DNA from 3 places in the Brevibacillus halotolerans genome. Region 2 is predicted to be linked to each of the others. Evidence: predicted binding sites of a transcription regulator. Region 2 holds the regulator's gene; each other region holds the start of a gene.
What was found. Region 2 encodes Rex, which represses fermentation and respiration genes when NADH is low (regulators of the CRP and FNR family bind a similar motif). Its sites were predicted from a motif close to TTGTGAAATATTTCACAA; they were not measured.
Positions count from the first base shown of each region.

Region 1: the regulator Rex is predicted to act here: its motif matches at 1,083-1,100, upstream of O0550_RS20770 (cytochrome ubiquinol oxidase subunit I).
Region 3: the regulator Rex is predicted to act here: its motif matches at 816-833, upstream of O0550_RS08145 (flavocytochrome c).

Region 1 is NZ_JAPTNK010000021.1:53,634-55,914, reverse strand. Features, by position in the region: gene O0550_RS20780 (hypothetical protein) at 1-116, shown strand, start outside; gene lepB (signal peptidase I) at 166-744, shown strand; gene O0550_RS20770 (cytochrome ubiquinol oxidase subunit I) at 1,139-2,281, shown strand, end outside.
Region 2 is NZ_JAPTNK010000011.1:142,520-144,800, forward strand. Features, by position in the region: gene dinG (ATP-dependent DNA helicase DinG) at 1-88, shown strand, start outside; gene O0550_RS15215 (ComEC/Rec2 family competence protein) at 169-1,110, shown strand; gene O0550_RS15220 (redox-sensing transcriptional repressor Rex) at 1,122-1,745, shown strand; gene O0550_RS15225 (amidohydrolase) at 1,783-2,281, shown strand, end outside.
Region 3 is NZ_JAPTNK010000004.1:229,125-231,405, reverse strand. Features, by position in the region: gene O0550_RS08150 (FAD-dependent oxidoreductase) at 1-479, opposite strand, end outside; gene O0550_RS08145 (flavocytochrome c) at 958-2,281, shown strand, end outside.

The DNA of each region.
Region 1 (2,281 bases), on a different contig from region 2:
ATCAGGAAATGCCCCAAGTATCTGTAGAGGGGCCTAATCCAATAGAGAGCCAGGAACGCCCAGCAGATATTCCAGACCCAGCAAACGCAGAAAAGGAATCACTCCCGACACCATGATCTATTCAAAATGAGGAAACCACAACTTTATAGGAAAAAGGTGTTAAGGATGGAAATGATAAAACTAAAAACAAAAGAAAAAGATGCCGCACCTAACCAACCTAAAAAATCATTCCAAGCTGAGCTTTTCAGTTGGCTACGTTTTTTCCTGATATTAGCAGTCTGTTACTTTCTGATGATAAATAGTATTGGTCTAACAAGGGTGGTTGGCCATTCAATGGACCCTACCATGCAGGATGGAAGTATTGTACTGTTAAATAAAGTCCCTACCCATTTTACAAAGCCAGCCTTTGGTGATGTTGTAGTTATTCACGAGGAAGCGAAGGGATATGAAATCATCAAAAGAATCATTGGCTTGCCTGGTGATACGGTGAAAATTGAAAAAGGAGTCGTCTATGTAAATAATAGTCCGCTCCCAGAACTATATACGCAAGGTGTATCAGACGATATGGCTCCCCTAACAATTCTTCAGGATCACATGTTTGTATTAGGAGATAATCGAACATTGGGTGAAAGTATGGATAGCCGCGATCCTAGTATTGGCCAAATCCCTATTACAGAAATTAAGGGATATGTTTCCTTATCGCTGTTCCCCTTTTATCGAGTAGCTAAGCCTTTAGAAGTCTAAAAGAATATGACAAAATCCAGCCTGAGACGTAGGCTGGATTTTTGTTTTCTTGAAACATATTCGTAGCGAAAGGTAGCTATACTAAGGAGGGCTAGTCCTTTCCTTACCCTGACACACTAGATGTTCACTTATTAAAAATCCCGCTTGCAGGACCCTATTTTTTTATAAATAGGATATGGGCAATCGACGGAAATCAAGCATTATTTATTGATTTTTAGAAAAGAACACTAGTGCTAGACATAATTTATTCACAAATAAATACTAGCTACAAATTCGACAAAAATTCGCCCTGCATTGTTCACAACATAACGATAGTTTTTAATATAAAAGTTGAATATGTGTGATAAAATTCACACTGAAAGCGAACGATTTATGGTATGAGGGGGGAGTATGATTGGAACTGGATAGCACTATGCTGGCTCGAATACTAACATCCGTGACATTGGGGTTTCATATTATTTTTGCTTCAATGGGTGTCGGTATTCCTTTGGTTATCTCTATTGCCGAGTTTATTGGGATTCGAAAAAAAGACAAAGCTTATCTATTAATGGCACGGCGTTGGACACGAGGTTTTACTGTGACAGTAGCAGTTGGGGTCGTGACAGGAACCTGTATTGGTCTACAATTAAGTCTCTTGTGGCCGTCATTTATGAAATTGGCGGGAGAAGTAATAGCGTTACCGCTGTTTTTAGAAACGTTTATGTTCTTCTTTGAAGCAATTTTCTTAGGCATTTATATTTATACATGGGACCGATTTAAAAATCCGTATCTTCACTGGTTGATCTCTATCCCAGTGATAATTGGTTCCACAGGTTCTGCTTTCTTTATTATGACAGTGAATGCTTTTATGAATACGCCACAGGGCTTTACCCTCGTAGATGGAGTTTTACGTGATATTCAACCGATGGTAGCGATGTTTAATCCGGCTACTCCTTCAAAAGTGGGGCATATGGTTTTTGCTTCGTATGCCACTAGTGCGTATGTGATGGCTGCAATCGCTGCCCTAGGCATTTTGAAGGGGAAAACACATTCCTATCACAAAAAGGCACTTAACCTGTCGCTGACGCTTGCGTTTATCTTTTCGATGGGAACGGCTGTGTGGGGAGATATTGCTGGTAAGTTCCTAGCGGAGTATCAGCCTGTGAAGCTAGCAGCAGCGGAGTGGCATTTTGAAACCACTGACAAGGCCGAATTTGTTTTTGGTGGTATTTTGGATAAAGAAAAGCAAGAGGTTAAATATGCGATTAAGGTGCCCTATGCTCTTAGCATTTTAGCAACGAACTCTCCAAATGGCGTAGTAGTAGGGTTAAATGATATTCCTCGCGATGAATGGCCTCCACTGTTTATTCATTATTTGTTTGACAGCATGGCAGCTATAGGTGGATATATGGCATTGGTTCCAGTGCTTTACTTCTTAATTGTCAAGGTACGGAAGCGGATGCCCCCTAAATGGATTCTGTGGGCTTCTGCTCTTGGGGCTCCACTTGGATTTTTAGCAATTGAATTTGGCTGGATGTTTGCGGAGATTGGTAGACAA
Region 2 (2,281 bases):
TACGTTTTTGCAATCTTTGCCGCCTTATCAGGTAGAGACTGGTCCCTGGACCACATTACGTGAGCGAATAGCTCCTTTTTTACAATAAAATCAGTCCCTTAGGAAAAACAAATCTAAAATGATTGTATGAATTTTACCCAAGCCATAAAGTAGGAGGGAAGCAGATCCATGACTACAAAACGACATAACCTATGTCTAGTTATTTGTATAGGCATGATGATCTTTGCATTATCCCAACCCGTTGAAGCAAGCCGCCCCATTGCGATAGCACATCAGCAACAGCATATTGAGGACCCCGATGCTGTTGAACAGGAGGAAGATTTTGTTGGGCTTACCACTACTTTTTTCTCTTTACCAGAAGGAGAATGTACGCTCATTCGCTTCCCTTCTGGTAAAACGATGCTAATTGATACAGGGAGCGAAAAAGATACGGAAAAATTGGTTTCCTTGCTACTTGAGCGCCATGTTACAAAAGTCGATTACCTGTTATTGACAAACGATTTACCTACTCATATTGGCGGCTATGATAAGCTTGCGGAGAAAATTCAATTTGATAAGATTTACATGCCAAAATTGACAGCCTTCGTAATTCACAGTAATATCCATATATCTAGGGAAAAGCAAGTTGTGTATGTAAAGGAAAAGGATCAATTACTGGATGGGAAAGATGTGGTGATCACATTTTTACATCCCAGCGAGAACCTGTTTTTATCACCACAGGATAATTCGCTTGTGTTTAGTCTGACCCAAGGAGAGCTCCAGTTTTTGTTCACCAGTGCCATCAATGAAAAAGCAGAGGAGCGTTTGTTTGCGAAATACCCTTCTTTACTGCCGGCTGAAATCTTAAAGGTTGCGGCACAAGGCAGCAATCAGGCTTCTATTCAATCCTTCTTAACTAAGGTTGATCCCCAGATTGCTGTTGTGCAGACCGGTATTGTGCGTGAGCAATGGAAAGACTCCATGCGTGAGGTGGTGGAGCGTTTGGAGGAATCATGGGCAGATACGTATGTGACTAGCCGGGATGGGTCAATTACCATTCTCTCTAACGGACAAGATTATAAGGTTTTAAAGGCAGTCAAGACCTCTACACGTGATAGACAACGAAGTTAGGAGTGCAATTTATGGGGAAAGTACCAAAAATTTCTGAAGCGGTCGTTCGCCGTCTGCCGATCTATTTGCGATATTTAACAAATCTACAGGAACTACAGGTAAAAACGGTGTCTTCCCAACAGATGGGCAAAACAATGGATATTAATCCAGCCCAAATTCGAAAGGACCTGTCTGCATTTGGTGACTTTGGCAAAAAAGGCATTGGCTATGACGTAGATTACTTGATTGAAAAGATTCGTCATATCTTGAAATTGGACCAAGTGATCCATGTAGCGTTGGTGGGGGCCGGTAATCTAGGTCAAGCGATTTCCAATTACAATGTGTATTTAAAAGATAACATGAAAATTGTTTCCATTTTTGATGCCGACCCGCAAAAAATAGGTAAGGATTTAGGGGGATTGGTCATTGAACCGATTGATAAAATGGAAGATATCATCAAGGAAAAACAAATTCGGATGGCGATAATTACAACGCCAGCCTCCGCCGCACAGGAAGTGGCAAATAAATTGATCGAAGCTGGAATAGAAGCGATCCTCAATTTTGCCCCAACAACCATTCGCACCGAAAAAGAAGTAAAAATTGATCATAACGATTTGACTTCCAGCTTGCAAAGCTTAGCGTATTATTTAAACTAAGTAATGACTAACAGATAAAGGGAGAGTGTCTACGTTGATGAAAATCATTACCAACGCAACCGTAATTACTGTTAATGAACAAAATGAGGTTATTTATAATGGAGCAGTTGGCTTTGATGGGGGAAAAATTACATATGTAGGTAAAACGCCAGAAGATTTATCAGCATATGACGAGATCATTGATGGAACGAATAAATATCTAATGCCAGGATTTATTAATACACATGGTCACGTAGGCATGTCTCTACTGCGCGGATTTGCGGATGACCTACCTTTAAAACAGTGGCTGGAAGATAAAATGTGGCCAATGGAAGGTCAATTTACAGCGGAGCATGTGAAATGGGGTACAGCTATTTCCATTATCGAGATGATTCGTACCGGTACAACTACCTTTGTAGATATGTATGATCATATGGATACAGTAGCACAGGAAGTGGAAGCATCCGGGATGCGCGGTGTATTATGCCGTGGGGTAATTGGTTTCTGCTCAGAAGAAGAACGCCAGCAGAAATTACAAGAAGCTGCATCTTTCGCAT
Region 3 (2,281 bases), on a different contig from region 2:
ATCCCAATGTATCCGGCCCCAACGACGACTACATTTTTAGCTGTTTTTGCCTTTTCAATAATGGTATTGGAGTGGTTAAAATTCTTGGACAGTACGATATTGTCTAGCTCAATTCCTGCTAAGTTAGGCATGATTGGCCAAGAACCAGTAGTAACGATTAATTTATCATAGGAATCTATGATCTCTTCATTTGTATTTAAATTGCGAACGACCAATGTTTTTTGATCGGTATCTATTGAGATCACATCGTGGCGCATATTGGTAACCACGCCAAGCTCAGCTAATTTCTCTGGGGAAGAGTAGAACAAGCCTTGCGGGTCTTTCACTACACCACCTACATACAAGGCAATACCGCAAGAAAGAAAGGAGATATTATCATTTCGTTCATAAACGGTAATGTGAGCATCTGGATATAACTTAGCAGCAGTAACAATAGCGGCAGTTCCGGCATGTGTGCATCCAATAACAGCAATTCTCATAGCTAGTCCTCCAAGCAGTTAGGATTTATGTGCAAGTCTGTTATTCCTCTTTTTACGATAAACACTGTTGTAATAGTGTTTATGCTGTTTATTATAGGAGCGTATTAGTAAAGATGACAGTGAACGTTTTGTGAATGTTATCACATTCACAACCGTTGCTTTTTTCACTATGCACGTTCTGCTATAAATAGGGTAAGAACCGCATACATACAAGAATAAAAGCAGATAAAGTTCTTTTGAATCCAGATGAGGCACTTGTCTGATTATGACAGAAAATACCTTACATTTGAAAAAAACGAGATAAGAAGGGTGCATGGATGGACTTAGAAAAATATGGTGTGAAATTATTCACATACATTAGAACATCTACTGTTTATACTACCATCGAAGGATAACGTTATTGCTTTCATATAAAAAAGAGAAGAAAAAGGTACTGAATATCCATTTATCAAGTAGTAGAAAAAAGGGAGGATTCAACATGAAGAAATGGATGTCTCTTATGATGGCTGCATTTTTGGCAGTTCCTGTGCTGTCTGGATGCGGTAGTGCAACGACTCCGGGTGCAACGGAAGGCAAGGCTACAACCGAGACAGCAACTCCTCAGGATGAAAGTACGGATATCGTAGTAATTGGTGCAGGCGGTGCAGGTCTATCGGCCGCGGTAGAAGCCACAAATGCTGGTGCCAAGGTAATCGTACTGGAAAAAATGCCGATGGTCGGAGGTAACACAACTCGCGCTACTGGAGGATTAAATGCAGCGGGAACGGAAGCACAAAAGAAAAAAGGAATTGAAGACAGCCAAGAGCTGTTTTACCAAGATACAATGAAGGGCGGATACAATAAGAATAACCCTGAGCTAGTAAAAATTCTGACTACGCAAGCGAAAGATTCTGTGGTTTGGCTAGAATCAATGGGTGCTGATTTATCTGACGTTGGCCGTGCGGGTGGAGCAAGTGTAAGCCGTATTCATCGTCCGACTGGCGGAGCGGCTGTAGGCTCTAATGTTATATCTACTTTAAAGAATAAAGTAAAAGAACAAAATATTGATGTCCGTGTCAAAAATAAAGCGGTCGCAATTATCAAAGATCAACAGGGCAAAGTTACTGGTGTAACAGCCGAGAATAAAGATGGTAAGGCTTACACGATTAATGCAAAGGTGGTCATTTTAGCTACAGGTGGTTTTTCAGCTAATCAGGAGATGGTTATTTCCTATAAACCAGAGCTAAAAGGCTTTGCGACAACCAACCATCCAGGAGCATTGGGTGAAGGGATTACGTTGGGCGAAAGCGTTGGTGCCAATTTAGTTGATATGGCTGAAATCCAAACCCACCCAACAGTTGTTCCTGAAAAAGGTGTGATGGTAACAGAAGCTGTTCGCGGAAATGGAGCTATCCTAATCAATAAAGACGGGAAACGTTTCATCAACGAGCTATTAACTCGTGACGTAGTGTCTAAAGGTATTTTGGATCAAAAAGATGGTGTTGCTTACCTGTTCTTTGATGACGGATTAAGAAAAGGTCTAAAAGCGGTAGAAGAGTACTTCAACATGCAGCTAGTAACAGAAGCTGATTCTGTCGAAGAGCTGGCTGGTAAAATCGGTGTAGATAAAGACGCTATGATGAAAAGCGTAAAAACATATAATGATGCGGTAGCAGCGAAACAAGATAAGGAATTTAAGCGTGATGACTTACCTCTTCAATTAAACCAAGGAAAGGTTTATGCCATTCAAGTAACTCCTGCGGTTCATCACACTATGGGTGGCCTACAAATCAACACCAATGCAGAAGTCATGAATAAAGAAG